2 linked regions of the Prochlorococcus marinus str. MIT 9313 genome follow. The protein of the gene in region 2 interacts with the protein of the main gene of each other region in a pairwise test. Links are inferred from orthologs where the notes say so. Each region holds a gene or a part of one and is shown on either strand. Other genes may lie near its edges.

The links.
Region 1: the proteins of gyrB (region 2) and gyrA interact in binary tests that used the Escherichia coli proteins (3 or more experiments, as listed by UniProt). The link is inferred for Prochlorococcus marinus str. MIT 9313 from one-to-one orthologs.

The regions. Positions count from the first base shown.
Region 1 is NC_005071.1:1,202,933-1,218,927, reverse strand. Bases 193-3,382 are described here. They hold gyrA (DNA gyrase subunit A), read left to right. Parts: upstream 193-554; coding sequence 555-3,182; downstream 3,183-3,382. Other genes in these bases: crtL (lycopene beta cyclase), read left to right, coding at 3,185-3,382; AKG35_RS06040 (CAAD domain-containing protein), read right to left, coding at 193-396. In the rest of the region: more of AKG35_RS06040, read right to left, coding at 1-192; more of crtL, read left to right, coding at 3,383-4,411; AKG35_RS06025 (glycoside hydrolase family 57 protein), read right to left, coding at 4,408-5,976; AKG35_RS06020 (2-isopropylmalate synthase), read left to right, coding at 6,124-7,746; AKG35_RS06015 (carbohydrate ABC transporter permease), read left to right, coding at 7,774-8,613; AKG35_RS06010 (hypothetical protein), read right to left, coding at 8,675-9,037; AKG35_RS06005 (Nif11-like leader peptide family natural product precursor), read left to right, coding at 9,180-9,425; AKG35_RS05995 (hypothetical protein), read right to left, coding at 10,419-10,724; AKG35_RS05985 (hypothetical protein), read left to right, coding at 11,563-12,060; AKG35_RS12920 (hypothetical protein), read left to right, coding at 12,096-12,257; AKG35_RS13645 (hypothetical protein), read left to right, coding at 12,357-12,491; AKG35_RS05975 (hypothetical protein), read left to right, coding at 12,560-12,967; AKG35_RS05970 (RluA family pseudouridine synthase), read left to right, coding at 13,036-13,659; AKG35_RS05965 (HDIG domain-containing metalloprotein), read right to left, coding at 13,750-15,843; bifunctional methylenetetrahydrofolate dehydrogenase/methenyltetrahydrofolate cyclohydrolase FolD, read left to right, coding at 15,914-15,995. UniProt on the Escherichia coli protein: A type II topoisomerase that negatively supercoils closed circular double-stranded (ds) DNA in an ATP-dependent manner to maintain chromosomes in an underwound state.
Region 2 is NC_005071.1:137,646-153,323, forward strand. Bases 494-3,366 are described here. They hold gyrB (DNA topoisomerase (ATP-hydrolyzing) subunit B), read left to right. Parts: upstream 494-882; coding sequence 883-2,850; downstream 2,851-3,366. Other genes in these bases: miaA (tRNA (adenosine(37)-N6)-dimethylallyltransferase MiaA), read right to left, coding at 494-704; AKG35_RS00610 (hypothetical protein), read left to right, coding at 2,850-3,176; AKG35_RS00615 (fluoride efflux transporter FluC), read left to right, coding at 3,178-3,366. Also shown: more of miaA, read right to left, coding at 1-493; more of AKG35_RS00615, read left to right, coding at 3,367-3,564; AKG35_RS00620 (fluoride efflux transporter FluC), read left to right, coding at 3,557-3,931; AKG35_RS00625 (glutathione peroxidase), read right to left, coding at 3,906-4,385; mgtE (magnesium transporter), read left to right, coding at 4,461-5,882; AKG35_RS00635 (RpoD/SigA family RNA polymerase sigma factor), read left to right, coding at 5,977-6,984; AKG35_RS00640 (alpha/beta fold hydrolase), read right to left, coding at 6,969-7,880; AKG35_RS00645 (efflux RND transporter permease subunit), read right to left, coding at 7,877-11,137; AKG35_RS00650 (efflux RND transporter periplasmic adaptor subunit), read right to left, coding at 11,145-12,296; AKG35_RS00655 (succinate dehydrogenase cytochrome b subunit), read left to right, coding at 12,438-13,070; AKG35_RS00660 (fumarate reductase/succinate dehydrogenase flavoprotein subunit), read left to right, coding at 13,070-14,986; AKG35_RS00665 (succinate dehydrogenase/fumarate reductase iron-sulfur subunit), read left to right, coding at 14,983-15,678. UniProt on the Escherichia coli protein: DNA gyrase negatively supercoils closed circular double-stranded DNA in an ATP-dependent manner to maintain chromosomes in an underwound state.

The sequences.
Region 1 (15,995 bases), 1.1 Mb from region 2 along the record:
GATGGTGCTTGGCTTGGAGATAGCAGGGCTGTCTTGAACTGGAGCAGGTTGTTGTTGAGCTGGTGTCTTAGGGACAGCAGGGTTGGCTTGTGAGGGAGCAGCTTGGGCTGCACTCACTTTGAGGTCATCTGAAGCGTCTGAGGGTTTGGGAGTTGGTGTTGGGCTTGAGGGGATGGTGCTTGGCTTGGAGATAGCAGGGCTGTCTTGAACTGGAGCAGGTTGTTGTTGAGCTGGTGTCTTAGGGACAGCAGGGTTGGCTTGTGAGGGAGCAGCTTGGGCTGCACTCACTTTGAGGTCGTTTGCAGCAGCTGAGGACTCAGCGGGTTCAGATGAGGACTCGGTGCCTTCCGTTGCTTCGGAGGCTCCTTCTGCTTTGGATTCCTCAGCCGAGCTCATGGTCCAAATATCACACTCTAAATAGTTTAAGAGGCCTCTTTAATACTGAGCCTTTAGCTGTATTAAGCCCTAACAGTGCAGAGGCTGGTTTTTGTTGATGCTGGTGGCTCAATTCATCAGCTTCCGAGATAACCTGATTATTGGCAACCAGCTCTTTTATGGCGGATCCATTGGGACCCAGTGACGGCGGTCCCGGCGAGTCCGACGATCGGATAATCCAGACGGACCTGCGCATTGAAATGTCGCGCTCCTATCTGGAGTACGCGATGAGTGTGATCGTTGGGCGTGCGTTGCCCGACGCTCGCGATGGTCTTAAGCCTGTGCATAGGCGCATCCTTTATGCGATGTATGAGTTGGGCCTGACCAGCGATCGGCCTTACCGAAAGTGTGCCCGAGTTGTTGGTGAGGTTCTGGGTAAATACCATCCCCATGGGGATACGGCCGTCTACGACGCGCTGGTTCGCATGGCTCAGGATTTTTCCATGCAAATGCCGTTGATTGATGGTCACGGCAATTTTGGTTCGGTCGATAACGATCCACCTGCGGCCATGCGATACACCGAATCGCGTCTTCAGTCGCTTACGACAGACAGTCTGCTTGAGGATATCGAGGCAGAGACAGTTGACTACGCGGACAACTTTGATGGCTCCCAACAGGAGCCAATGGTATTGCCAGCACGTATTCCTCAGTTGCTGCTGAATGGCTCCTCAGGGATCGCCGTTGGCATGGCTACCAATATTCCACCGCACAATCTCAGTGAATTAATCGATGGTCTGCAGGCTCTGATCAGTAATCCCGAGCTAAGTGATTCTGAGTTGATGACGCTTATCCCTGGGCCGGACTTTCCAACTGGTGGTCAGATTCTTGGTCGTAGTGGTATTCGTGAAACCTATCTCACCGGTCGTGGTTCGGTAACGATGCGCGGCGTGGCAAATATTGAGACGATTGAACATCCCGGTCGAGCAGACCGGGATGCAGTGATCATTACTGAATTGCCCTATCAGACCAATAAAGCGGCGCTGATTGAGCGGATTGCAGAGATGGTTAATGATAAGAAGCTGGAGGGTATTTCTGATATTCGCGACGAAAGCGATCGCGATGGCATGCGTATTGTCGTGGAGCTGCGACGTGATGCCTACCCTCAGGTAGTGCTCAATAATCTTTTCAAGCTCACTCCTCTTCAGAGCAACTTTAGTGCCCATATGTTGGCGCTAGTCAATGGCGAGCCGGTGCTGCTCACCCTGCGCAAGATGCTGCAGGTATTCCTCGATTTTCGCGTTGATACTGTTGAACGTCGGACCCGCTATTTCCTTCGTAAAGCTGAGGAACGCGACCACATCTTGTTGGGTCTTTTGCTTGCTCTCGATCAGCTTGATCCAATCATCGCGTTGATTCGTGCTGCCTCTGATACGGCTACAGCTCGTCAACAGTTGCAGGAGCATCATGGTCTCACGGAGATTCAGGCGGATGCCATCCTGCAGATGCAGTTGCGGCGTTTGACCGCTTTAGAGGCTGACAAGATTCGTTTGGAACACGAGGATCTTGTCACCAAGATCGCCAATTACAAGGACATCCTTGGCCGACGTGAGCGTGTTTTCGGTCTAATTGAGGACGAATTGACCAAGCTGCGCGAGAAGCATTGCTTGCCTCGGCGCACCGAGATCCTCGATTTAGGAGGGGGGCTCGAAGACATCGACTTGATTGCCAACGAGCGATCTGTGGTGTTGCTCACTGAGACCGGTTATCTCAAGCGCATGCCGGTAAGCGAGTTTGAGGCCACTAGTCGTGGGACACGAGGCAAGGCAGGCACTCGCAGTCAAGGTGAGGAGGCGGTGAAGCTGTTTATCAGCTGCAATGACCATGACACGTTGCTGTTGTTCAGTGACCGCGGTGTCTCCTATGCCCTTCCTGCTTATCGTGTGCCTCAGTGCAGCCGCACAGCGAAGGGAACACCTGTCGTACAGCTCTTGCCCATTCCCCGTGAAGAGGCAATTACCTCCCTTCTGTCAGTTATATCCTTCGATGACGACACCCACTTGTTGATGTTGACGAAGGGTGGCTTTATCAAGCGCACCTCTCTATCAGCTTTCAGCAAGATTCGTTCCAATGGTTTGATTGCCATTGGTCTGGAGGAGGGTGATGCTCTTACTTGGGTGAGGTTGGCTGTTCCTGGTGACAGTGTTTTGATTGCTTCTAGGGCTGGAATGACCATTCATTTCCGACTCTGTGATGAGGAGTTACGACCCTTAGGACGAACTGCTCGTGGCGTGCGTGCCATGAATTTACGCGGCGGCGATTCCTTGGTGAGCATGGATGTATTGCCTGTCGAGCTTGCCGATCAGGTCGCCAAGAGTCTTGAGGATGATCAGGATGAAAGCGGCGAGACCGTTGTCGTTAGTGATGGACCATGGGTGCTTGTTGCTTCCGCTAGTGGACTGGGTAAGCGGGTACCGGTCAATCAGTTCCGTTTGCAGAAACGTGCAGGTATGGGTCTGCGTGCCATCAAGTTCAGGCGCGAAGGAGACGAGTTGGTGGGTTTAAGGGTGCTTGGCTACGGAGAAGAGCTTTTGTTGGTAAGCGAGCGTGGAGTGATTGTGCGTACCAGTGCCGATAAAATTCCTCAGCAGTCAAGGGCTGCTACTGGTGTTCGGCTTCAGCGCTTGGATGCAGGTGATCGCCTCTCTGAGGTGGTGCTTGTGCCGCCTGATTCTGAGGATCAGGACCAGCCAGATGATCGATCTGATCCCAGTGAAGTGGCTGGGGTTGACGACGCTCCTTCCAGCTGACATTGACCAGTCGTACGGATGTTTTAGTGATGGGAGCTGGTCCGGCGGCTCTCTGTATCGTTGCTGAGTTAGTCGAGCAAGGCTTGGCAGTGACTGCCCTCGCCTCGCATACACCTGAGCAGCCATGGCCCAATACTTATGGAATCTGGGCTGAGGAGCTTGAGTCTCTTGGGATGGCTTCTTTACTGGGCCAGCGTTGGACCAACACAGTTAGCTATTTCGGTGATGGTGATAACGAGGAGGGTCTTGCTCCAATTCAACATCATTTCGACTACGGCCTTTTCGATCCAGCCGCATTACAAGATTCATTGCTGAGTCGTTGTGGTGAATTGAGTTGGAATGTTGAAACCGCTGTGAGCATTAAGGTGTTGGGGAGAGATACGGAAGTTCTCTGTCACTCTGGCAACGCTTATCGAGCACGGGTTGTCATTGATGCCAGTGGTCATCGCAGTCGATTTATCCGTCGCCCTGATCATGGGCCCGTAGCGGAGCAGGCGGCCTATGGCGTCGTGGGACGCTTCAGTTCATCACCAGTGGAGTCTGGTCAGTTCGTATTAATGGATTTTCGTCCCGACCATCTCAGTGATGAACAACGAGAGAAACCCCCCAGCTTTCTCTATGCCATGGATTTTGGTGAGGGAATCTTTTTTGTTGAGGAGACTTCGCTTGCCTGCGCGCCTCCATTGTCATGGAGTGAATTAAGGGAAAGGCTGCATGCACGCTTGTCTCACCGCGGGGTGGAGATTAAAGAAGTGATCCATGAGGAATATTGCCTGTTCCCGATGAACTTGCCTTTGCCTGATCGTCGTCAACCTTTGCTCGCGTTTGGTGGTGCAGCAAGCATGGTCCATCCTGCTTCGGGCTACATGGTTGGAGCTCTTTTACGTCGAGCTCCGGCATTGGCAAAGCATTTGGCAATGGCTTTGGCTGTGGAGCCTCCTCTGGATTCTTCCGCTCTTGCTAGGGAAGGGTGGCAGGTGCTTTGGTCGCCGGAGCTTGTGCAGCGTCATCGCCTTTATCAGTTTGGTTTGCGGCGACTGATGAGCTTTGACGAAGCTCGCTTGCGCAGCTTCTTTGCCACTTTCTTTCGGTTGCCACGTGAGGATTGGGCAGGTTTTCTGGCCAACACGCTGCCACTACCTCGTCTTCTGATGGTGATGCTGCGGTTGTTCTTGCTTTCCTCCTGGGAGATTCGGTTAGGGATGCTTTTTGGGGCCTCTTCGACCTAGTCACGAATGCGAGCCCAGTCCGTCGCTTGAATGAATGGGAAGAGGCCATCTTCCGATTCGAGTGTGATCAGCCAGTCTTCGGGCAGATGTTGCTTGTCATTGATGGCCTGCATTAATTGCCAGAAGCGGTTGAGGTGGCGATGGATGCGTTCCTTCGCAAGCTCCGTGGTTGTGCCTGCTCGCAGAATGAAACTCCAGTCAGAGGACTGGGCCAGGAGAAGTTCTCGAGCAGCCTGTTGCAGCAGCCGTAGGTCCGATTCTCGAGCAACTCCTAGGCTGCATCTCTCCACCATTGCTTTTCCGGCTCGGCTCCACTCAGGAACCACCCATGCATTGCTGTCATTGAGCCAATAGTCGTGGTAGCCACCTTGCCCCCAGCTTGAGGGACATGGTTCACAAAGTTGGAGTTGGGGGTTTGATGTGAGGACGTCTCGCAGCCTGGTGAAATACACTTGCTCCTTGCTGGCCTGGCGGAAGATTTCGGCAAGGAAAGTTGGCCCCTCAAACCACCAGTGTCCAAAGAGCTCTGCGTCGAAGGGAGCCACTAACAATGGCTCGATGGCCATGGTGTTAGCTAATTGATCGAGTTGGATACGGCGACCCTTTAGGTAGAGCTGAGCGTGTTCTTTGGTACGTGCGCAAGCTATGGCGGGCTCATAAACTGCTTTGGCATCAAGGGGTGACGTTTGGTCTGTCACTCGATGCATTTTCAGCCCTAAGGGTCTGGGTTCCTTTAGCCCGATCTCATGGAGTTGTTCGATTGGTAGGTCCCAACCAAGATCCCTATGAAATTCACGGTAAAAAGGGTCGCCTGGATATCCTTGCTCTGCTGACCAGACAGGAAGCGTGGCATCACTGTCTCTGCCGAAGAAGGCCACGCCATTTCGGCTGCAGATTGGGGCATATACGCCATAACGTGGACGAGGAGTGGCATGCAGGAGGCCATGTCCGTCGAGCACGGTGTAGCGCAGTCCAGCATCGAGTATCCAACGGTCCAGCCCTTCGTAGTAGGCACATTCAGGCAGCCAGATTCCCAGGGGCTGCTCTCCTACTAGGCGGAGGTGCTCGCGCACGGCAGTGCGCAACTGACCACGCACTGCCTCAGGGTGTTCCCTCAGTAATGGCATGTAGCCATGGGTGGCTCCGCAGGTGAGCAGGTCGACAACCTTTGACCTTTGAAGTTGGGCAAAGCGACCAATGAGATCGCCTTCGCATGCCAACCACTGATGCAGATGTCGTTGGATGATCTCAGCGAGGTGGTCCGCTGCAGGTTGTAGGTCTGAGGAGGTTTGGGCTAGGAGGTCCAGACGAACAGCGAGCCAGGCGGGGAATCGGTGTTTTAGATCGTCGTCACTGAGTAGGGAGAGCAGGGTCGGAGAAAGGCTGATCGTGAGCCTGGGGTGTTGGTTGGGTGCTGCGGCAGCTTCTTCCAGAACCTGGAGAAGAGGTAAATAGCACTCAATCAGGGCTTGAAAAAACCAGTCTTCTTCCAATGAATCGGGCTCTGCCGATCGCACATATGGGAGATGGGCATGGAGAACCAGGGCCAGAGCACCTTTGCCCACGTTCTGATTTCAGTGGAGTTGAATTTAGAACGACTTTGTTGATAAAGCCGACCTTGGTTTGCTGAGTTGTCGCTTCGCAGTAGGCAGTCCCCCCTTAGACTTGTTTAACTCATAGTCATTTCGACTAACTCCCTGAAGGGTGCTGTCATGGCCAAGGATCCAGGCCGCGTTTTGATTTTTGACACCACCCTCAGGGATGGAGAGCAGTCCCCTGGGGCAAGTCTCAATCTTGAGGAAAAGCTGGCTATTGCCCAGCAACTCGCTCGTTTGGGTGTGGATGTGATAGAAGCTGGCTTTCCTTTTGCCAGCCAGGGCGATTTTGCTGCCGTGCAACGTATTGCCCAGCAGGTTGGTGGGGATGAAGGGCCAATCATTTGTGGCTTGGCTAGGGCTTCGCGTGCTGATATCAAGGCTTGTGCTGATGCCGTTGCCCCAGCACCTCGACGACGAATTCACACATTCATTGCCACGAGTGATATTCACTTGGAGCACAAGCTGCGTAAATCTCGGGCGGAGGTTCTGGCGATTGTTCCAGAGATGGTTGCCTACGCCCGCTCACTTGTTGATGATGTTGAGTTCTCTTGTGAGGACGCCGCTAGAAGCGATCCTGAGTTTCTTTATGAGGTGATCGAGGCTGCGATTGCTGCGGGGGCGGGCACCATCAATATCCCCGACACAGTTGGTTTTACAACTCCCTCTGAGTTCGGGGCGTTGATTGCTGGTATCGATTGCCATGTTCCAAACATGAATGAGGCGGTTATTTCTGTTCATGGTCACAACGACCTCGGACTGGCTGTAGCCAATTTTTTAGAAGCTGTGAAGAGTGGAGCCCGGCAGTTTGAATGCACAATCAACGGCATTGGAGAGCGAGCAGGGAATGCTGCGCTTGAGGAGTTGGTGATGGCTTTGTATGTGAGGCGGCGTTATTTCAATCCCTTCTTTGGGCGTGAACCTGATAGCCCTACTCCTCTAACAGCCGTTCGCACGGAGGAAATCACCAAGACCTCTCGATTGGTCTCAAATCTCACCGGCATGGTGGTGCAGCCCAATAAGGCGATTGTAGGCAGCAATGCTTTCGCCCATGAGTCTGGTATTCATCAAGATGGTGTGCTTAAAAATCGTCTGACTTATGAAATTGTTGATGCCCGTACGGTTGGGCTGAGCGACAATCGGATCTCGCTTGGCAAGCTAAGTGGCCGCAGTGCCGTCCGAGCTCGCCTTGAGGAGCTCGGTTACGACTTGACTCGGGAGGATCTTGACGAGGCCTTTGCACGATTTAAGGATCTGGCCGATCGCAAGCGCGATATAACCGATCGAGATCTTGAGGCCATTGTCAGCGAACAGGTTCAGCAGTCTGAAGCTCGTTTTCAGTTACGACTGGTGCAAGTCAGTTGCGGTAGCAGTCTTAGGCCTACGGCTACTGTCATTCTTGCGCAAGAGGATGGACAGGAGCAGACTGCCGCTGCAGTGGGCACCGGTCCAGTAGATGCTGTCTGTCGTGCATTGAATGCTCTAGCTGGCGAACCTAATGAGCTGATCGAGTTCTCGGTGAAGTCGGTAACGGAAGGGATTGATGCGATGGGTGAAGTCACGATTCGGCTACGTCGGGATGGGCAGCTTTTCTCAGGTCATTCCGCTGACACTGATGTGGTTGTTGCTGCAGCTCAAGCATTTGTGAATGCGCTTAATCGGCTGGTGGCAGGTTGCGGTCGCCAGTCTCTTCATCCCCAACATGATGCTGTGCTAGCTGATCTACGGTCAGGCATCTGAACAATGGGGCGTTTTCCCTATGTGGAGATGAGGCGTAAGAGCTTGGCTTTGCCACTGCTGAAAGGTCTTCAGTTAGGGGTCCTTATCGTGTTGGCGCTTGTCATTCTCCTTCCATTGCTTTGGCTGGTAAGCACGTCTTTGAAAGGGCCCGCTGAAGAGATTTTTACTAATCCTCCAGCCTTACTACCTGCTGAACCGAGCCTGATGGCGTATTGGCGACTATTCGCCGACAATCCGCTAGGGATTTATTTGCTCAACAGCACAGTAGTGAGCTGTTTGGCGGTGGTGGCCAATTTGCTTTTCTGCTCCCTGGCGGCCTATCCACTCGCTCGGATGCGCTTTGCCGGAAGAGGTCTGGTCTTGGCCCTTGTGGTGGCAACCATCCTCATTCCTTTTCAGGTGGTGATGATCCCTTTGTATCTTTTGATGGTGCAGTTGGGATTGCGTAACTCTCTGATGGCCTTGGTGATTCCACAGGCCGCAACAGCCTTTGGGCTCTATCTCTTGCGACAGAGTTTTTTGACGGTGCCCGTGGAACTTGAAGAGGCTGCGCGAATCGATGGTTGTAGTCGATTGGGTGAATGGTGGAACGTGATGATTCCGGCTGCTCGTGCTGATCTAATCACCCTGGCCATGTTTGTGTTTATCGGCACTTGGAGCGATTTCCTTTGGCCTTTGGTGATCTTGGATGACCCCAGCCTTTACACCCTTCCACTTGGCCTACAGCAGCTCGCCAGCAGCTTCTCTCTTGACTGGAGAATTGTGGCAGCTGGGTCGGTGGTGTCGATTTTGCCGGTGCTGGCACTCTTCATCCTTTTGCAGCGTTTTATTCTCCCTAGTGCAAGTGGTGATGCGGTGAAGGGATAGGTTTTTGATCGCCAAGAATCAATCCCAGGCTCTTGTCAAGACTGTCAGGGTTCTATGAAGCTCAAGGTTGTGGTGACAGCCCTGGAGCTGATGGTGTGGCTGGAGGTTCAGGTTGCATTCGCCATGGGTCAGATTGACTATGGATGGACTCTTTTTGCGGCTTGGTGATCTGTCGTTGTTGTTCGATGAGTGCGTTAAGCCTTTCCCCTTGATTATTGAGCCGGATCTGAAGGCTGTGTAGTTGCTCGCCCAGCAAACGGCTGCTGCTTGTTTGTGGCTTTTGTTCAAGCTCACTCAGCCGTTCCATAACCTGGTTAAGAGTGTTGGTCTGCTTGGCAACCGCTTGCCAAATCACGATAAAAAGCACTGTCAACATGCTCATCCCTCCGGCACCAATCAGCCGCCAGCCTTTCCAGTTCTTCATGCCGTCGTTAAGGAGACTTTATGGGTGTAGCGGTTCTGTGTTGAATTTGCATCTATGCAGCTACAAATTCAGGCATGCTTGAACGCATCATCTGCAAATTTGCTGCTGGCTGATGTAGACCTATCACTCTCGCATTGGGGTCGTGTCGATTAAGGACCTAGACCGTCTGTTGGCTTTAAGGAAGGAGGATCCATTGCTTGATAAGCAACTTGAGGACTCTATCGAGGTTGAGCAGTTCCTGGAGTTAGCCCAGGACCGTGGGCTTGATGTGACGGAAGCTGATCTTTTTGCTGCTCAACAACGCGATGAGGGTTCTCTTCCTGCTGAGGAATTGCAACGCCGCATGGCTGAAGAGTCTCGTCGTTTGCGTCACTTCATCCAAGGCTGAAAAGATTGATGAGGATGGCGTCTAAGCAAGACGACTCCATAGGATTTTGTGTGCTGGCGGCCCAAAGTTAATGTGGCGCCATAAATTCGACTTTGGCCTTTTCGATTGACTGACTATTAATTCAGCATGACTCTGAATCATTGATGATTGAATACATACTTTTAGAGATAAATACATTAGTTATGTTTTGGCAATAACAGGATTTACCTCGTAAATTTCTTGTGGTAAGTCCTAAAACTCGACCTGCGATTGTTGCTGCAAGAAACAATCGCTCAAAGGTCGCAGGTTAAAGTATGAACAGCTTGTAGTTGCTTGATCTTCACTGGCTTTCTGGATGTATAGAAGTGTATTTTTCATTGAAAAAGAGTTTGTGTGGCAGTCTTGTTGATCAAGTTCTGGCAGGTTCAGTCGAGAGATGGGTTTTTGGCAGGGAAGAACACTGCTAGAGAGATCGTTTTCTGGTTTTGCAAGTTTTTCCATAGTCATGAGGTTATGGGTGTGTTGAGCAAAGGAAGAAATATGGCGTCCCAATGACTGCTTTACAGGTTGGTTGCTCTTGATGGAACTCCCCGCCCTGTGCTGGATTCTCCATATGACTCATAGGAAGCAGCTCTTGCCGCTGCAAAGAATTGGTGTGATGGACAGGGGTTTAACTGCTCAATCAGTCAAAGGGCTATTGGTGTTGAAGTGATGACGCGCAGTGGGTCTTGCCGAACTGTGGGCTATCCCAGAAATTGAGGCTAACCCATTGTGCCAACTTGATACTCGAGTGGCTAAATATATAGTTAGGGCCTTGGCGATTATGTACAAATACGCGTTCAAATAGAAGAGGCGTTACTCCTATTGCTGCTGTGGGTGTCGTGGACCTGGTTAATTGTTGATTGCCTGATCTTGAGTCCGGTTGTTAGTCCAGCGGCTATTCATTGGCAGGGTTGACTAGACGCTATTTGATGAGCCAGCTTTACAACATTTTGATGAGTGAAATGCTCATCCTTAAGGGATTAGAGGTGTAGAGGCGTCACGACGCCTGATCCCAGATTCCTCTCGAAGCGCTTGGCGGCGTTGTGCGAAAGGAAGGTCGTCAAACATTGCCGAATCGAAGGTTTCCTCTGGCATGTTGGTGTTGCTAAGGATGTCATCCTGCTTGGCATAGTCCAAGGCAGCCCAGCTTGGTTGCATTGGTAGCAGAATCAAAAGAGCTGCTGTCAGTGCGGTGAAAGCCCTAATAATCAGGCTGGGCTGATTGCGCAGCTGCGCGAGATGACTTTGTGGTTGGTTCTTTTGTGACACCTTGGCCACAGTGCTGAAATGTCTTTTTAACAAATGGCCAGCCTTTCTGGTTGGAAAACTATAGAGGCTATTGGGCGCTCGGGTTGGCAGTGCATTGACTTGTAAAAGTGAGCGAGTGCTAAGAGGCCCTGTTTTAATTTTAATAGATTTTCTATCTCAGGGAAGAAGAATGCATGAAAAGCTTGGCAATGGCCCAGTGATAAAATTTTCTGTACTGATGCTTTTGAAAGCAGGGTTTGAAGCTTGATTCGAGCAAAAGTTGGCTTTATTTTTAAATAGTCAAGAATACTTGTCTTGGTGTTTTAGTGATTCTTTGTAGCTTTTTCTCAAAGAGGCTTGTCGACATGTACTGCAAGGATAGGATGAAAAGAAGGGTTTAAATTGGCGATAGGCTCTTTTGGCTTCAAGATTTAGTCTGCGGAGATTTGAATTTCATTTGACTTGTATCGGCAAGGCTTTGTTCTTTGATTTCCGCAGAAGTTTTAGGCTGATCGTATTTAGGGATTTGCAGGGTTTTTCTTGAAGAGATTCCTGGAGGGATTGGCCTAGGAAATGATTTAATCGTTGGGATTCTTTTGAGCCTGATTGGCAAGGCTTTCCGATCAGGCCTTGAAAGCCTAACTCGTGACTCGTCTTGGTTGAATATGGGGACCTTCCAGCCCCTTCCTCTGGCTGATGAGGGCCCTGCTCAGCGCATTTGGTCAACCTCATGCTGAATCGCTCATTGCGTTGAGGATCCCTGGGGGGCTTTTGCTCTGAGGAGCTTGAATGAAAACCGTAGAAGTTCGGTGCATTGAAGCAACCAACGCGGCCGATCTGTATCCAATAAGAACAGAGGATTGCCCGATTGGCTGTGGTGTTATTGCGATGGTTGGGATGTTTGCTGGTTTCCGTGTCTGGTTTGGCTTGGCTTGATGTTTGCAATGCCAGTAGTTGGGAGCAGATTGGTCGTTATCAAAACCTTTTGCAGCAGGCTGGTACGAATACTCTGGTAGCGGGTGACTGTCCATCAGGATTGATGGGTGCTTTTCATGTTGGCAGGAATGCAGTGCTGCTTTGTGCCAACAACCTTGAGGATGATCCGACAGAGGTTTGGACAGTGCTTGCCCATGAGTCGGCCCATGTGATGCAAGCTTGCAAGGACGGTCCCTTGTTGGCAGATCATCAGCTAGGCAAAGCACTTTTAACTGTGCAACGGAGCTCTCCGGAGGTGGTTAGGGAGCTTCGCCTCTATCACCAGAGTCAACAACGTGAGGAGGTTGAGGCACGCCTTGTGCAGGCCCTTCCTTTTGAGGAAGTGAAAAGTCTTTTTTTGCAGTACTGTGCCCATCGCTTAGAGCCTTAGCTCATTGAGAGTGGTCCGCCGCGCCATAGATGGTCATGGCAGATGATTTGACCACGTCTCTAACAGGGCCAACGATTGATAGCGAAAGTCTGCTCACTTACCTGGGCGAAGATTGTCGCCGTTATGTGGTGTTGGAGTTTGATGGCGATGATCTTGGCCTGCAACGTTCTGCCCAAGTAACGAAAGCTCTTTGCTAACTAAGCCAGCTGATCCAGGAGATTGAAAGCTTTTGCTTGGGCTCTATTGAGTGGGTCATGGCCTCTCCTCTAGGCTGTAAATAAGCAATAGTTCTGCTGTTGTCTACTCTTGAGACTGAGCTTGAGAGTGCAGGAGAAGTCTCTAGCGATGAGGCCGCAAACAATGGCGCCGCCGCCGAAAAGTCTTCTCAAGGTGGCGTTCTTGTCGATCCGCGAGCTCAGTCCAATTCCTGAATCAACCTGATTTCTTTTAGAAGCGTCTAGTAGGCCTGCTTACGTTGGCACTAGTCAGGGTTTTTGTGATGAGTGCTGTGGTTCGTGGTTATTGGTTGATGGCCTGGATCGGCTTGCTAGCCAATGTGGCGGCCCTCCCCATTATTGGAGTGGTTGCATTTACTAATCAGGCTTTGCAAACAACCAATATCAGCCTCGCCTTTAGCCTCGCCTGGCCGGCTGCCATCGTTGGCATCGTGGCATCTGCTGGCCTTTTGGCTGAGCGGCGATGGGGCGTCATCGTTGCCATTGTTGCTTTATCGATGGCCTTAGCAGGGTCGTTGCCTTACGGAATTGTCCGCCTGGTTTTGGATAAGGCATTGGTGGTGCCTGACTCTCAGGCTCTTGGTGGCTTGTCCCTGCTGATGTTCGTTGTGAATCTGCTGGCGCTGCTTTATTGGTGTCGTCCGATTCATCGTCAAGGAGGTCGACTTTGATCTCAGTCGTTGATGATTTTCTGATCAGTTTTCATTGCCTGTTCATTGAGCTCGCGTGGGCTTAATGAATGAGGATTTTATTTCAGGATTCCTGGCTAATAGCTGTGGAGAAGCCACCAGGCTTATTGAGTCAGCCTGGTCTTGGTGTTGATCAGCAGGATTCTCTGATTGGTCGCATGCAGTTTATTGACCCTGAGCTGCGATTGGTGCATCGCCTTGATCGAGATACTTCAGGGTTGTTGTTGTTGGCGCGAGGGGCGGAGAGCTTGCGGCGTTGCAGCATGCTTTTTTCAGCGCGTCGAGTGCGCAAGCTTTATTTGGCAGTGGTGGTTGGCCGGATGAATCGCAATGCTGGAACGATCAGCTTCCCGATAGCCCGGCTACAGAAGAATCCGCCTCTATATGGCAAGAACCCGCAAGGGAAAGAAAGCCGATCCCAATGGAGGGTTAGAAGCTGCCACGCAAACGGCTCAACGTTATGGCTTTGGCCCTTGACAGGTCGATCCCATCAATTGCGTGCACACTTAGCAAGTGTTGGACATCCGATTTTGGGTGATCCGATTTATGGCAAAGAAGTTTTCTTTGAAAGGATGTATCTACATGCGACAGCCTTGAGCTTTCGACATCCTTTTACAGGCCTGAGGCTTCGCCTACGAAGTAGGGCTCCATTCCTTCCTGCTCAGGAAAATTAAGTAAGAGAAAAGTACAGCTTCAAAAATGTAGATAGGTCTTTCCTCGTTGTTGCTGAAATAGATGAATGTCCAGCAAGTTAAACAGTGCCTTTAATCGGGGAAAGCCTTTTGTGCAGGTATCGGGTAAGGGATACGGCGATGGCGCATGCGTCGCCAGACGCGTACGAAAGCTCGCACAACGAGTTCTACTTCGGCTCGGCTGAGGCTGCTTTTATTCAGTTGACCATCCCGTTGCCGCTCCTCAATAATCCTCTTCACAGTGGAGTGTGCCTTGCTATCAGAGGTGTTCGGTGGTAGGGATCGAAGGCATGCTTCACAGCCGTCGGCCAGCATTAAGATTCCGGTCTCTCGGGAACGAGGTATCGGTCCGCGGTAGCGGAAGTTCTTTTCGGGAACGGAGGGGTCCAGTTCTCTTGCACGATGAAGGAAATACCCCATCTTCAAGGTGCCTTGATGCTCAGGGATGAAGTCCGCTACTCGGCGCGGTAGGCGGTAGCGACGGGCAAGTTTTAATCCCTCATCCACATGGGCTTGAAGGACCTCTGCGCTGGCGATGGGATTGTTCAGTTGATCGTGAGGGTTTTTTTCTCCTTCGACCTGATTCTCGATAAACCACTGAGGAGCGTGGAGCTTGCCAACATCGTGGTACAAGGCACCGGTTCGGATCAGGTCGACATCGGCACCGATTGCTCTGGCCCCTTCCTCTGCAAGTCCGCAGATCATTAATGTGTGCTCGAAAGTCCCTGGAGCTTCTGAGGAGAGGCGGCGCAGAAGGGGACGCTCTTGATCGGCTAGTTCCATCAAGCGGGCTCTGGTGAGCAGGCCAAAAGAGGTCTCCAAAATTGGGATCAGTAGGATCGCTAGCATCAGCAAGATCCCCATTAGCAGTGCTTCTGAGAGAAGTTCGTTGCCATTGGGTGCAAATCGACCCCAGGCCCCGCTGCCGCCGGCACTAAGGAGCAGCCACTCAGCCAGTAGGGCTCCTAAGGGCAACAAAAATGCCATTTGCAGCAGCTGTGCTCTGCTCCGAAGACGACGGCTATAGATAGCTGCCACTGCAGCGATTGCACAGGCAATGATCATTCGGCCTTCTCCAAGGCCGTTGACTGGCATAGGCCATAGCAGGCTCTCTACCGCCATCCAAGCCAAGCCACAGGTTGTACCAAGACCTTGGGCGAGCAGGAGTGTCGGCGGAACGATTACTGCTAGGGGGCTCACAGTAGGAACGAACCAGAGTTTGCTGGCCTGAGTGACCAATAGCAATCCCACTGCCAGTAGCCCATGACGTGCTTCTAGGCAGGGACGTTCCCGTCGCATGATCAGCAGCATCACGCCACAGCCGGCAAGGGCTGTACTGAATCGGCTGAGCAAAGGACCCCATTCTGGGCCTCGACTGACAAGACCGAAGTGATTTAAAACGGCATAGGCCCTTGGGCTGATGGGTTCTCCTTTGCTCGTGATCAGATCGCCGCGGCGGACTTCAATGATTGGAATGTCTTGTTTGGTGATCAGCTCTTCAATGAGGCGTTGGCTGAGGGCTGGATCTGTGCGCAGATTGCTACTGCCTTGATAGGTGCTGGCGAGCAGCTTGCTGCTAAGACTTCTGGCAGGGCCGTTCTGCTCCCCTAGGTCGGCTAATTGAATTGCGGCCGCCTCTTGTAGCTGCTCAAGGGCGAGATTGTTCAGTCCTTGACTGAGCATGCGTTCTGAGGCACGGCGGATGGCCATATCCCAGCGTTTTCGTTCTTGTTGGGAGCGCGCTTGGAGCCAGATTTGTTCTTCGGCGTTGAGATTGACAGGCCCTATCCGTCCTGCATCACTGTTGCGAGCAACACGTTCCAGCTCAGCGAGATTGCGCTCTAGCCGTTTTTTGAGTCGGGTTGTTTCTTGTTGATCGATCACTTGCACAAAGGTGCTCTGTACGAGCTGAGATCGCCTTTGCTCTTGAGCTTCACTGTCAACGACGCGAGCATCCCTGGGAGCTCGCGCCTCAAATGGAGCTGGAAGTCCTGGGTTCAAATTCGGTTGAAACAACCAGGGCCAGCTAGAGATAATTGCTACAGCAAAGCAACTCATCAGTAGAGCAGCCTTGTGGGGCATCGACCAGCGGAGCAGCGGACGCTGCGGCGACTCGCTGCGTAACCAGCTCTGCCAGAGCCTGTTTAAGGTTGGAAGACGGACCACAGAAGCTGGCACTTGTCCTAAACGCTAGCTCTCTTCTGCGTGCATGCTTGGGGAAGCATCGGATCGGTGAATGGCCCTTAGGCTTGATGGCAAACAACTGGCCGCAGAATTGGAGCAGCGTCTCCAAGCTGAAATTGCGGCTGGCTTGGTGC
Region 2 (15,678 bases):
ATCGTTTGCAGCAAGGGCAGATCGGTGTCGTAGCAATGACTCAAGTGTTCGGTTTCTTCGATGAGACCATTGGCATAGAGCTGTGTTGTGCGATGGCCAATGCGTTCGCGGAGGTTGTGTGGGTCGAGGCCTAGTTCCAGCACGCGCCAAGGGGGTGGGCTTGAGCCTTGTTGAGTGGTGATCGGTTTGCCAGTGGCATAAACCACTTCCAGACCCCTTTGAGTGCGCATGGCATCAGCAGGGGAAATTCGGTTGGCAGCGGTGGGATCGGCGGCTTGAAGTAGGTGGTGGCAGGTGCGTTGGCCTAGCTCGCCTAACTGCTTGCGGAGTTCTGGCTGGGGTGGCACTGCGGGTGGGCGCAGCCCACAAGTGAGAGCTTTGAGATAAAGACCACTGCCGCCAACTAGAAATGGCATGTTTTGTTCCCTTAGCTTTTGCGCAAGGATCAGTTGCGCGGCTGCCTGAAATTCCTGCAGGGTGATTGGTTGATCTGGGCGACGAAGATCAATCAGGTGATGCTGCACACGCCGCTGCTGTTCTTTGGTTGGCTTGGCGGTGCCAACGTCCATGCCGATGTAGAGCTGGCGGGAATCCACATTGAGCACGCTCAGCTTCAGCTGTTCTGCCAGCTGTAAGGCCAGGCATGTTTTGCCGCTTGCTGTGGGCCCTAGCAGCGCAATCAGAAGCGGCTTAGAGGCGGGCATGAGCAGCTGTGATGGGTGTCATGTCAGCAACGTTTAGGTCCGTCCCTTTTGAGCAATGACGCTTCAGTGACCGTTGTAAGCGCCAGTGGTGAGCCAGTGGTAAAATGAGCTTGCCAGGTCGAGGTTTCTCGCCGATGAGGCCTCTTAGAACAACCCTTCCTGGCTGCGGATTTATTGAATGAGCGAAGACTCCAAAGTCCAGGCTGCCTATGGCGCCGAACAAATTCAGGTGCTGGAAGGGCTAGAGCCCGTTAGGAAGCGTCCGGGGATGTACATCGGCTCCACTGGGCCAAGGGGGTTGCATCATCTTGTCTTTGAGGTTGTCGATAACTCTGTTGATGAGGCCTTGGCCGGGCACTGTGATGAGATTCTCGTGGTGCTTGGACCAGATGGTTCCGCATCAATATCTGACAACGGCCGTGGCATTCCCACCGACGTTCATTCCCGGACAGGCAAGAGTGCCTTGGAAACGGTGCTCACCGTGCTTCATGCTGGCGGCAAGTTCGGCAGTGGCGGTTACAAGGTCTCTGGCGGCTTGCACGGAGTTGGGGTATCTGTCGTCAATGCCCTGAGTGAATGGGTGGAAGTGACGGTGCGACGTCAAGGACAGGTGCACCGTCAGCGCTTTGAACGTGGGACCGCGATCGGTAGTCTTCGTTCCGAAGCCCAGCCTGCTTCAGAGAAGGGGCGCACTGGCACGAGCGTTTGTTTTAAGCCGGACGAAGAGATATTTACTGTTGGCATTGTTTTCGATTACGCCACCCTGTCTACTCGTTTGCGTGAACTGGCTTATCTCAATGGTGGGGTGCGGATTGTTTTCCGCGATGAGCGTCAGCCTGTTTTAGATGCTGAAGGGGCTCCTCATGAGGAGGTCTATTTTTATGAGGGCGGTATCAAAGAATATGTCACCTATATGAACGCGGAAAAGGACGCTCTTCATCCCGAAATTATTTATGTGAATTCCGAAAAGGATAATGTGCAGGTTGAAGCAGCACTGCAATGGTGTGTTGATGCTTATTCAGACAGCATTCTCGGATTTGCCAATAATATTCGCACTGTAGATGGGGGTACTCATATTGAGGGGTTGAAGACAGTTCTTACCCGTACTCTCAATACGTTTGCCCGTAAGCGTGGCAAACGCAAGGAAGCCGATTCTAATCTGGCTGGAGAAAATATTCGTGAAGGACTTACGGCTGTTCTTTCTGTAAAGGTCCCAGATCCAGAATTCGAAGGGCAGACAAAAACCAAGTTGGGTAATACCGAAGTCCGCGGCATTGTCGACAGCTTGGTTGGTGAAGCATTGAGTCAGTACTTGGAATTTAATCCTGCGGTGATTGATCTTATTCTTGAGAAGGCCATCCAGGCATTCAATGCAGCTGAAGCTGCACGTCGTGCTCGAGAATTAGTGCGCCGCAAAAGCGTACTTGAGAGTTCTACGTTGCCAGGAAAACTGGCTGATTGCAGTTCTAGGGACCCCTCGGAATCAGAGATTTACATCGTGGAGGGAGACTCTGCTGGTGGCTCTGCAAAGCAGGGCCGAGATCGTCGCTTTCAAGCAATTCTTCCCTTGCGCGGTAAGATCCTAAATATTGAGAAAACAGATGATGCTAAAATATATAAAAATACGGAGATCCAGGCGCTGATAACTGCGCTTGGATTAGGTATCAAGGGAGAAGAATTTGATTCAAAAAATCTTAGATATCACCGTGTGGTGATCATGACTGATGCTGATGTTGATGGTGCTCATATTCGTACGCTGATACTTACATTTTTCTACCGCTACCAGAAAGAATTAGTTGAAGGTGGTTATATCTATATTGCATGCCCTCCTCTTTATAAGGTTGAGCGAGGTAAGAACCATACCTATTGCTACAACGAGGTTGATTTACAGACGACACTCTCAGGCTTCCCCGAGAAGGCCAACTACACCATTCAGCGCTTTAAGGGTCTCGGCGAAATGATGCCAAAGCAGTTGTGGGAGACCACCATGGACCCTTCTGCCCGGATGATGAAGCGGGTGGAGGTTCAGGATGCATTAGAGGCTGATCGTATCTTCACAATTTTGATGGGTGACAAGGTTGCTCCCCGCCGGGAGTTCATTGAAACGCACAGCGCTGAGCTCGATATGGCAGCTTTAGATATCTGATGGGTGTTGTGCTCCGTTGGGGGTGGGTCTTAGGGGTGGCCTTGCTAGCTCCTGCAGCCTTGCCGGCTGGTGGGGGTGAGCGTCGGCAGCCAGAAATTCGTCGTTCTGATAGCTCAGGACCTTTGTTTGCTGGGACAAGCTGTGAATTGCGAGTTAGCCCTTTGGCTGTGGCTCCCAGCTTGCGAAGATTGGCTGTTGGCACCCCCTTGAATGTGCTCCGTCGCTGGCATGGTGAAGATGGTAAGGACTGGCTGCAAGTACAGATCGCCTCGGGTAGCGGGGAGTGCTTGGCCGGGGTTGTGAGGCGTGGCTGGCTCAATGTCTGATCTGGCGTTGCCAGCATGGCAGGCTTCACTGGTAGCCATAGGCGCTGTGCCAGGAGCTTGGTTGCGCCTCAGAGTGGTGAACCACCTTGAGCCGATGGTGCCGAGGAAGCACTGGGGCACTTTTGCGGTGAACATGGTTGCTGCTTTCGCTCTTGGCTTGGTCTTGGCCTTGCAGGCCAAATGTGCACCAGAAAGTGGAGCATCGCCTTTGATCTTGTTGATTGGTGTGGGCTTCTTCGGCTCTCTCAGCACCTTTTCGACTTTTGCGGTAGAGGTGCTCAATACCTTGCGAGAGCATCGCTGGAGTGAGGCCCTAGTGCTTGCTGTGGGCTCGATCTTGGGAGGTCTCTTGGCTGTAGCTGCAGGGGTTGGGCTGGCTAATGGCTAATCCGACGCAACCCTTGCCCAATCAATGGAATGAGATGTGGCTGGTGGCTTTTGGGGCTGTGCCTGGGGCTTTAGTTCGCTGGCAGGTTCAGAACGACTTGCTGGTGAATGTGATTGGAGCTGCCATTTTGGGGTTGGTGGTTGGTTTGCCGTTCCGTCCAAGCCGTCAGTTGTTGCTGGGGGTGGGTTTCTGTGGTTCTCTCACCACTTTCAGCAGCTGGATGGTGGAATGCAGCACCCTGATCTCTCAGGGGGCTTGGTTGTCAGCGCTGGGATTGATTGGTTTAACCATGGGCTTAGGTCTTGGTGTTGCAGCCCTTGGTTTTTTGATTGGTTGGCAGTTCAGGCCATCAGGGCTTGGTCGATAGCTGCCTTGAGCTCAGTGCTTTCAGGTTCCACGCCGCTCTTGAAACGTTTGAGCACGGTGCCGTCCTTACCCACAAGAAACTTTTCGAAGTTCCAGGCCACATCTCCTGCTGGTTCAGTTTGATTGAGGGTGGTGTAGGGCTCGGTGGTTTTGCCCATGGCGTGCACCTTGTCAAACAATTCGAAGCTGGCGCCGTAGGTGGTGGAACAGAAGCTCTTGATCTCCTCGAGGGTGCCGGGCTCCTGGGCGCCAAAGTCGTTGCAAGGAAAGCCCAGCACCTTTAGTCCCTGAGGGCCGTATGTGTTTTGCAGCGCCTGCAGGCCTTTGTATTGCTTGGTAAATCCACATCGGCTGGCCACATTCACGATTAACAGCACCGTGCCGCTGTATTCGCTGAGGGACTTCTCAGCACCCTCTGGAGTGCGAACCACAATCTGGCTGATGTTGATGGCCATGGACATTTGGTTTTGTCTTCAAGACCCTAGCGAGGACCATTCGCCATACAGTGTGCTCGCCTTGACGGTTGGCCGATGAACGAGGCAACGGGGGCAACCAGTCCGGAGGCGGCCGTCGTCAGCGGCTCTGACCTGGTGGACTTGGTGGCCCAGCAGCTGCAAGCGCTGTTGTCAGCAGGCAATTATGACGCCGTGAAGATGCTGCTTCATCCGGTGCAACCGGTTGACATCGCTGAAGCCATTGGCATTTTGCCTCGCACCCTGCAGGCTCTGGCCTTCCGCTTGCTCAGCAAGGACGAGGCCATTGAGGTTTACGAATACCTAGAGCCTGCTGTTCAGCAGAGTCTGCTGGAACGCCTTCGCTCTGGTGAGGTGCTCGAGTTGGTGGAGGAGATGTCCCCCGATGACCGGGTGCGATTGTTTGATGAGCTGCCTGCCAAGGTGGTGCGACGATTGCTGGCAGAACTGAGTCCAGCAGAGCGACGGGTCACTGCTCAGTTGCTTGGTTACGAGCCTGAAACCGCTGGTCGTTTGATGACGACCGAGTTTATTGACCTCAAGGAATTTCACAGTGCAGCTCAGGCTCTCACGATTGTGAGGCGTCGAGCTCCTGACACGGAGACGATTTATAGCCTCTATGTGACTGATGGCGAGCGCCACCTGACCGGGATCCTTTCATTGCGAGATCTCGTGACTGCTGAGCCGGAGGCACGCATCGGGGATGTGATGACCCGCGATGTGGTGAATGTGCGCACCGACACAGATCAAGAGGAGGTGGCCCGAGCGATTCAGAGATACGATTTTTTGGCTGTCCCAGTTGTGGATCGAGAACAGCGATTGGTAGGGATCGTCACCGTCGATGACGTGATTGACGTGATTGAACAGGAGGCTACACGCGATCTTTATGCCGCTGGAGCTGTGCAGGCGGGGGATGAAGACGACTATTTCCAGAGCAATTTGTTGGTTGTTGCGCGTCGTCGAGTGGTTTGGCTGGCTGTATTGGTGGTAGCGAATGGCTTTACTAGTCAAGTGATTGCCATGAACGACGATGTGCTGAAGCATGTTGTGCTGTTGGCGGCGTTCATCCCGTTGTTGATCGGTACGGGCGGCAACGTTGGCGCTCAGAGTTCCACTGTGGTGATTCGAGGTCTTAGTACTCAGCGCATCCAGGCTCTTGGTCGCATGAAGGCGGTGTTGCGTGAGGCCATGGCGGGCGGGATTTTGGGTTTGTTGATGTTGCTTGTGGTTGTTCCCTTTGCTTGGTGGCGGGGTGAAAGTCTTCTTGTGGGTGCAGCAGTAGGGATCAGCCTGATGGCGATCACTACTCTGGCTGCTACGGCTGGAGCTGCTTTGCCTTTGTTGTTCGATCGAATGGGTTTGGATCCCGCCCTGATGTCGGCTCCCTTTATTACGACAGCAACTGATGTGGCTGGGGTCTTTATCTATTTGCGGACAGCGGCTTGGCTGCTTCAGCAAACAAATGGCATAGCGTTCTAGGTAGTTCTACCTATGCATTCTGCTGAGGTGGGTTTCCCGTAGTGTCTTTTGGGCCACTTGGAGGGTAAGCTTTACAAAACGCAATAGAGTTGTCGTGGCCGACTCCGCAGCCTCCAAATCCCTTGTTAAACCAGCGGTTGTGCCTGCTCGTCAGTTGCCCGCAGATGTCGACCTGGTGCGTTCGTACCTGCGCGATATCGGTCGAGTGCCGCTGCTGAGCCATGAGCAGGAGATCACGCTGGGTCGTCAGGTGCAGGAGTTGATGTCTTTAGAGCAGCTTGAGTCTGAACTGGAAGGTCAAACAGGTGAGCCAGCGAGTCGTAAAGAGCTAGCGAAGGCAGCTGGCTTGAGTGAGTTGCAGCTCAAGAAGAAGTTGCAGAGCGGACGACGTGCGAAGGAGCGGATGGTGTCTGCGAACCTGCGCTTAGTGGTGAGTGTTGCCAAGAAGTACACCAAACGGAATATGGAGCTACTTGATTTGATCCAAGAGGGAACGATCGGCTTGGTGAGGGGAGTAGAGAAGTTCGACCCAACCCGTGGCTACAAGTTTTCGACCTATGCGTATTGGTGGATTCGTCAGGGGATCACGCGTGCGATTGCGGAGAAGAGCCGGACGATCCGTCTGCCGATCCATATCACGGAGATGCTGAACAAGCTCAAGAAAGGCCAGCGAGAATTAAGTCAGGAGATGGGGCGCACGCCAACAGTGAGCGAACTTGCAGAGTTTGTGGAGTTGCCCGAGGAGGAGGTGAAGGATCTGATGTGCCGTGCCCGTCAGCCGATGAGTTTGGAGATGAAGGTGGGAGATGGGGATGAAACGGAGTTGCTTGAGTTGCTTGCCGGGGAAGAGGAGTTACCGAGTGAGAAGGTGGAAGTGGATTGCATGAAAGGCGATTTACGTACCTTGCTAGAAAAGTTGCCCGAGCTGCAGGGTCGTGTGCTGCGGATGCGTTATGGAATCGACGGAGGGGAGCCGATGAACCTCACCGGGATTGGCCGCATCCTCGACATCAGTCGTGATCGTGTTCGCAATCTGGAGCGCCATGGACTCAATGGTCTGCGCCAGTTGAGTGAAACGGTTGAGGCCTATGCGGCTTGCTGAATGATGCTGAGCAGTAGCGGATTGACCTCTTCAGGAGCTTCGTCGTGTGGGCAATGCCCTGCACCATCGACTACTGATATGGAGCGGATACAAGGCAGCAACGCAGCCCAGCGACGGGCTTCCTGTAACGGTTCCCATGGATCGGCTGCCCCCCAGATCAGATCCACTGGCATGTTGAGATCAGCCATCAGTTCTGGCGCCAGGTAGTCGTCGAAGATGTTGATGAAACCGTGGAAGGCTTCTGCAGCACCTGGTCTATCGGCTGGTTTTTGCAGCATGCTCACCAAGGATCGATCGAGATTGTTTCCGCTGGGGTAGGCCTGCTTCAGTACCCGCTTGATCATCATCGGGTTTGCTGCGTTGCGGAAGAGGCTGTTGCTTAGCCAGCGCTGCTGAACCAGACTTTTCAGCCAGGGACGAGTCCAGCGCATCAGGCTGGGCTGTTCGTCTAATCGCTTGTCGTCCAAGGTGCGTTGGGCGCAGTTGATCAGAACGACGCCTTCGCAAGCCTCTTCGAGGAGCTGGGCGGCACGTAACGCAATCACTCCGCCGATTGAATTGCCCACAATGCGCACAGGTATCTGCACCACTTCGCGGCAGAAGGCGGCGACCTGGGCTCCCCAGCCATCAAAGTCGTAGCAGAAATCACCTTGATGGGGGGCTTCACCCCGCAGTCGTGCCCTTGGTTGGCTGCTGCTACCAAAGCCGAGGAGATCGATGGCGTAGCAGGGGCTTATTTGGGCCAACACCGATTGGTTATGGCGCCAATGCTCCTTGCAGGCTCCAAAGCCGTGGATGAGCAGCGTTGCTGAATTGGCATGATCTGCAGTGCCTGATCTGCTCCAAGCCACCTGCCAATCCTGCCAAGTCCAAATGTGATTTTCGGCGTTTGTCAAATCTGTGGTTCGCTGCTGAACCAGCGCTCCTCTAGATGCTTCACCACAACATAAAAGGGCGGTACCACTCCTAGAGACAGCACTGTGGCCACCACCAGGCCTCCAAAAATCACAGTGCCCAGTGATTGTTGGCTATGGGCACCAGCTCCATTGGCCACCACTAGAGGGAGGAAGCCGGCTAAGGCTGCAATAGCAGTCATCAGGATTGGCCGTAAGCGGGATTCGGCCGAGGCAATCACAGCATCACTAGGGGTCATGCCGCTTTTCAGATTTTGTTCGGCGACTTCCACAATCAGGATGCCGTTCTTCGCCGCCAGGCCGATGAGGGTCACCAGGCCAACCTGGGCATAGATGTTGAGGTCGATCGAGCGGATCGCTAGAAACGCCAGCGCTCCAAGCATCGCTAATGGCACTGTCATCAGAATGATGACTGGTGTGACATAGCTCTCGTATTGGGCAGATAGCACCAGATAGACGATGAGCAGTCCGAGTCCGAAGACCATGATGCTTGCGCTGCCTGCAGATAACTGCAGTGCAGCCAAGCCGGTGAAGGCGTAGCCGATGTTGGAGAAGTCTTGTTTTTGGAAGAGGTTTTGAATGGCCTGTAAGGCTTGGCCTGAACTTTTGCCGATGGCCTCCGCACCTTGAATGAGCACTGTGCGGTAGAGGTTGTAATGGCTGATGACTGGGGGCGCACTGCTCAGGTCTGCGGAGGCGAACTGTGAGACTTGTACAAGCTCGCCATCACGACTGCGCACGTAATAACTCAGGATGTCGTTAATGTCGTTGCGTTGTTCGGCTGATGATTGCACATAGATGTTGCGGACTTGACCGTTTTCGTATGTGAGGCCTGAATAGTTGCTGCCAGCCAGGGTGGCGATTGTGTTCATTGCCTCCTGATAGTCAACGTTTAAGGCTCCCATCACAGCTCGGTCGACTTGGAGTCCGAAGGCCGGAGCGCTAGGAATGAACTGGGTGTAAAGGCTGGAGAATTCGCTGCTCGCTTTACCGGCTTTGATCAGATCATTGGCAAGCCCATCCAGTTGGTTGAAGTTGTAGGCACCGTTGCTGAGATCATTGAACTGGAAGTAAAAACCTCCCTGGGATGAGAAGCCCGGTACAGCAGGAGGTTGGGCAGAAACCGCCATGGCACTACTTAGCTTCTCTAACTTGGCGTTAAGCCGATCGACGATGGCTGCTGCACTGTTGCTGTTGCCTTTGCGTTCATTGAGAGGCTTAAGGCCAAAAAAGAATGCACCCTGATCGGGGCTGGAGCCATTGAAACCGAAGCCACTGACAATTGCCGCTGCATCGATGTTCTTTTCGGTTTTGAGCAGCTCGGCAATTTGCTGTCCTGTTTGTTGGGTTTGGCTGAGTGAGGCGCCATTTTGAAGCTGGTAAAAACCCAATCCATAACCTTGGTCTTCTTCCGGGATGAAGGCAGAGGGAATGGCAGTGAAGGCGAAGGCAGTCAGCAGGATGCCACCAGCGAGACTGGCCAGGATTAAGCGGCGTTTGCTGATTAACGATTTGATCAGTTGGGCATAACGCTTTTGCAAATCATCGAAAAAGCTATTGAAACGACGAAAAATGAAAGGGAGGTTGCTGCTAGCTATGCCACCCAACATCACACCAAGTACGTAGGTCCAGCTGCCGAAAGCAGTTGCTGTGAAGCGACCAAAGGCCAATCCCACTAACACTCCTGAGAGGACCCAGCCCCAACCTTTGGGCTCTCGAGGCTTGTCGCTACCTAGAATCAATCCTGACAACATTGGTGAGAAAGTTAGGGCGTTAAATGCTGAGATCGCAATTGAGAAGGCAATGGTTAGGGCGAATTGCTTGTAGATGATGCCAATGCCACCTGGGTAGAAGGCCACTGGTACGAAGACGGCCATCAGTGCCAAGGCCGTGGCCACTAAGGCGCCAAATAGTTCTCCCATGCAGGCCAGTGCTGCCTGGCGAGGACGCATCCCTGATTCGATGTTTTTTGATACAGCTTCGATCACCACAATTGCATCATCCACAACCAATCCGGTAGCGAGAACTAGGCCAAGCAGGGTGAGTTGATTAATAGAGAAATCGAAGACTTTAAGGAAGGCAAAGGTGCCAATTAGAGAGATTGGGATAGCCAAGCTCGGAATGATTGTTGCTCGCCAGTTCTGCAGGAAAAGAAAGAGAATGAGCAGCACAAGGACAATTGCAAGCCCAAGGGCATCAACGACTCCTTCAACAGAGGATTCAATAAATTGACCAATGTTGTAGATCTGCGATACCTTGACCCCTGGTGGAGCTGAGGCGGCGAACTGATCGATTACTTTCACGACGTCATTGGAAACGTCTAATGCGTTGCTATCAGGTGTCTGGTAGACAGCCAGTGTCATGGCTGGGTGCCCATTCACGTCGATTGCATCGGCTGTAAAAGTATTGGAGCCATAAATCACTTCGCCAATATCTTTTAGCAGCAAAAGGTTGCCACTTGTAGTCCGACTAACGATGAGGTTGTTGAAGTCTTCGATGGAGACAAGGTTGCCATTATTTTCAACCAGAATTGGGTATGTATAGGCTTGGTCCCCTGTCGCAGGAGGGCCACCTACTAGGCCTCCAATCGCTACGCTGTTCTGGCTTTTTATAGCATTGATGATGTCTTCGGCAGTTAGTTTGTTGGCTGCCAGTTTGTCGGGATTGATAAATAGCCAATAGGCCGGGTTGGCTCCGCCCAGCACGGCAACATTGGCAACCCCTGGGACTCTGCTAAGGGGGTAATAGAGCTGCTCGTAGATAAGGCCATTGAGGTAATTAGCGTCAAATTGCCCCTGCGTTGACCCAACTTGATATGCCAGCAGGATGGATGGATTGCTTTGTTCAACGGAAACACCCGTCGCCTGAACTTGCTCTGGAAGCTGGGGCATGGCCAGGGAAACGCGGTTTTGCACATTGACTTGGTCGATATTGATATCAGTTGACTCATCGAAGTAGACATTGATTGTGCTTTGCCCCTCCATGTCACTGGTGGACGAGATGTAGTTAACGCCAGGAACACCGTTGATCTGTTGCTCTAACGGATTGGTGACAGCTTGTTCGGTGACTAGTGAATTTCCGCCGCCATAGTTTGCTGTGACTTGGATCAGTGGACTGGCGATATTTGGGAGGTTTGCGATTGGTAAGGAAGGGATTGCGATAATGCCTACCAGCACGATGAGGATGCTGCAGACTGTCGTCAGAACTGGTCTTTTGATGAAATTGTCGGAGAACGCCATGCTTTATTCAGTTGCTTCTTTTCTTGGTGGCTTGTGTTGGCGCAATCTTCACGGCCATGCCGTTACGCAGTAGTGCTGTGTTGCTTGAAACAACTTGCTCGCCTTTTTGCAGGCCTGATTTCAATGGGTAGAGGTTGTTTTGCAGTTGGCCCAGGGTGACAGCTTTTTGCAACACAATCGGTGTGTTAGTAGGTAATGATTCGAGCTTCTTTTTGGTTGCTTCGGGTAATGAGCTTGATGCTTTGATTTTTGGGAGTGCTTTGCTTAGTGGGACAACAACGTAGACAAATGGTTGTTGGGCCTCCATAAATACCGCTTGAACAGGAACAGCAAGGCTTGTAAATTTCCCCGTCACGATCTGACTTTTGACAAATTGTCCAGTTTTTAACTTACCAGTGAGGTTGGGAAAGGCTGCTTTCACCATGAGTGTGTTTGGAGACTTATTTGTTCCATTCAGCTCGTAATACGGCGAGATAAAGACAACGGAGCCCTGCCCTGTTAAAGGTGGTGTGGTTTGGGATGCAACCATCACTGTTTGCCCCAGTTGCACCTGGTTGGCTTGCGTTGCAGGGATTTGCATCATTGTCCACAGCATCGAATCGTCAACGATGCCTGTAATGGTTTGCCCTTTCTTCACGTAGTCGCCAAGTTTCACTTTGTCCAGATCACCGATTAGGCCATTGATTGGTGCGCGTACGAATTTGTAGCCGAGGGTGGCTGCATCGGCTTTTGCCTGATCTCGCGACTGGATTGCCTGCACTGCATATTTGTCGCGAGTCTTGGCTGATGTTGCACCCTGCTGGTAGAGGAATTCATAACGCTCAGCATTGAGTTGGTCTTTCTTTGCTTCGGATTGGGCGGAGTCCAGGGCAGCACTTTGTTGCTCGTTGTCGAGCACCAGGATGGTTTGACCAGCTTTAACGCGTTGCCCATCCTTGGCGAGGATTTTGACCACTGTGCCGTCGGTCTGTGGTTTTAAGGCCACGTTTTTGGTCGACTCCAGCATGCTGACGGCACTGACCATTGGCTCAAAATTGGTTGAGGTGATTCGGGTTGCCTCAACCGTCATGAATTTGTGAGTAGCCTTATGGTTATGGCTGCAGCTCGTCACCATCAAGACGGCCCCTAGCAGGGCAAAGGTGGTGGAGCTAGATGCCATCAGAACTTTCTTTTTTGCGGACGATAACCTTCCTTGCATCTAGATGCTCTGGCGAAGGTTCACCCGTGATGAACGTTAGGTGCGCCTACTCTCTGACCCATGAGTTTCTTTAGGGTTGTTTGACCTTTGTGGGCTGCATTTATGGGGGTGGATTTGTTCAGGGCCTGGAGCGCTGCTACAGGGTTGCTGTTGGTGCTTTTCCTGATGCTCCATTTGGGTGGAGTTGTGATGGCGCCTTTTGCACCTGCGAGCTTTGAGATTTATGCAGCGGCCTTGCATCAGTCTGCTTGGTTGCCGTTTGCAGAATTTGCCTTTTTAGCTGCAGCTTTCATTCACTTGGCCCTGAGCTTGGCCAAGCTGATTGTTAATCGACGAACTGGTAATCGTGCTGCTCTTGTTAGCCGCCGAGGTGATCGTCTTGCTGTTTTAGCAGCACGTAGTCAGGCGATTGGTGGTTTGATCCTGCTTGGCTTTCTTGTGGTGCATCTCTTGCAGCTGCGCTGGCCTAGGCCAGCCGCCGGCGAGGAGCTGATAGCGCTGCGGGCTTTGTTGGCTCAGCCTGCAAACGTGGCTCTCTATTTATTGGCCGCTGTGGCCGTCAGCTTGCATGTGTTCCACGGTGGTGAGGCGGCTCATCGCAGTTTGGGATTGCTTGATCCAGTTAATGGTTTTCGCATTCGGCGCGTCTTTCGCATGCTGGCGTTGCTTTTGGGCGGCGGCTTCAGCGTGGTGGCGTTGCTGGTCTCTGCCTCAGCGTTGCAGATGGGTCAGTGATGAATGGTTTGCCTGATCCTCGCCTCCCATCAGGCACGATCGCCGATGCATGGAACCGCACGCAAGGATCGCTGCCATTAATCAGCCCATCGCGCAAACGGGAACTTCATTTGTTGGTGGTCGGCACGGGGTTGGCTGGGGCTTCGGCGGCGGCAACCCTGGCCGAGCAGGGTTATCAAGTGCGTGTGATCAGCTTTCACGACAGTCCTCGACGGGCACACTCAGTGGCCGCCCAAGGAGGTATTAATGCCGCTCGCCCTCTTCCTGTGGATGCAGACAGCGTTAGCCGCCTCTTTGCCGATACCTTGCGTGGCGGTGACTTCCGTGCGCGTGAGGCAGGTTGCCAGCGTTTGGCTGAGATCAGTAGCGCGATCATCGACCAGTGCGTTGCTCAGGGGGTTCCCTTTGCCCGTGAGTACGAGGGAACACTTTCGACCAGAAGAATGGGAGGGGCTTCGGTCAGTCGCACCTTTTACGCTCGCGGACAGACTGGCCAGCAATTGCTCTACGGCGCTTATCAGGCGTTGATGCGTCAGGTGGCTCTTGGTCATGTGGAGTTGTTCTGTCGACGCGATGTTTTGGAGCTCATCAAGGTGGATGGTGTGGCCCGAGGGGTGGTCTGCCGTGACCTGCTCAGTGGTGAATTGGAGGTGCATACCGCTCAGGCTGTGTTGCTAGCGAGTGGTGGCTATAGCAACGTCTACTTTCTTTCGACAAATGCACTCAAATCCAATGCAAGTGCCATTTGGCGGGCTCATCGTCAAGGAGCTTTATTCGCGAACCCTTGCTTCACCCAGATCCACCCAACCTGCATTCCAAGTGGTGATCCCTATCAGAGCAAGCGAACCCTGATGAGCGAGAGCTTGCGTAATGACGGCCGTGTTTGGCTGCCATCAGATTCTGCAGATCAGCGTTCAGCTGTTGATATTCCTGAGTCCCAGCGGGATTACTTCCTTGAGCGTCAGTACCCGGCCTACGGCAACATGGTGCCCAGAGATGTTGCTTCACGCCGTGCCAGGGAGCTCTGCAAGGCTGGGCATGGTGTGGGCCCTGGTGGCCAAGCCTTTTATCTCGACCTGAGTGATGCGATCTCGAGTCAGGGGCGAGAGGTAATTGTGGAGCGATACGGCAACCTTTTGGAGATGTATGAGCGAATCACGGGTGAGGATCCGTTGATGACACCAATGCGCATCTCTCCAGCGCCCCATTACACGATGGGTGGTCTCTGGGTTGATTACTACCTGATGAGTTCGATTCCTGGATTGTTTGTGCTGGGTGAGGCCAACTTCTCTGAGCATGGTGCTAATCGTCTCGGCGCTAGTGCTCTGATGCAAGGTTTGGCTGATGGCTACTTCATTGTGCCGGCTACCGTCACGGCTTGGGTAGCAGGCCATAGCACCAAGCCTGTTGCTGATGATCATGGGGCTTGCCGAGAAGCCCTGGCGCGAGCCAGTGGGCGGATTGAGCTTTTGCTCAAGGGGGCGGGCACACGATCGGCTGATTCTTTTCATCGTGAGCTTGGAGCTGTGATGATTGATCGCTGCGGTATCAGCCGTGATGCCGAAGGGCTGCATGCTGGGTTGGCAGATGTGGCATTGCTGGAGCAACGTTTTCATGCTGAGGTAAGCATCCCTGGAGAGGTTCAGGGACCTAATCCTGAACTCGAGAAGGGGTTGAGGGTTGCTGATTTCTTTGGAATGGCCAAGTTGATGTTGCGCGATGCCTTGGCGAGAGAGGAGTCTTGTGGAGCCCACTTCCGTGAAGAGCATCAGACAGAAGAAGGCGAAGCTCGGCGTGATGATGAGAACTTTGCCCACATTGCTGCTTGGGAAGATCGCGAGATGGCCGAGCCGATTCGCCATGCTGAGCCGCTCAACTTCAAGAGTTTGAAGCCCAGTGAACGTAGTTATCGATGAGCCGTAAACTGTCGCTCAAGCTGCGTATTTGGCGTCAGGCGTCAAGCAACAGTTCCGGTGCTTTCCATGTCTACTGGCTTGAGCAGATTTCTGCCGACATGTCGCTATTGGAGGCTCTTGATCGTCTCAATGAACAGCTGATTGCTCAAGCCAAGCGCCCGGTGTCTTTTGATCACGACTGTCGTGAGGGTATTTGTGGTAGCTGTGGCTTTCTTGTTAATGGTCAGGCCCATGGGCCTCAGACCGGCACCACTTTGTGTCAGCTCTATCTGCGGCAGTTTGCTGATGGCGACACATTGACGCTGGAGCCATGGCGGGCAAGAGCTTTTCCTTTCATTCAAGATTTAGTGGTGGATCGTGCGGCTTTTGATCGGTTGATTGCAGCTGGTGGCTATTGCTCGGTGAATACGGGCCAGGCTCCGGATGGCAATGACTTGCTGATAGGGAAGGATCAAGCTGCCTCTTCCTTTGAGACGGCTACTTGCATCGGTTGTGGGGCATGTGTCGCTAGTTGTCGTAATGCCTCAGCCAGTTTGTTTGTGGCGGCCAAATTGGCCCATCTGGCTCAGTTGCCTCAGGGGCAACCTGAGCGCAACCGCCGGGCGAAGAGGTTGCAAGAGCGGATGAGCGAGGAGGGTTTTGGTAGTTGCAGCAGCAACTTGGAATGTGAGGCGGTGTGTCCGAAGCAAATT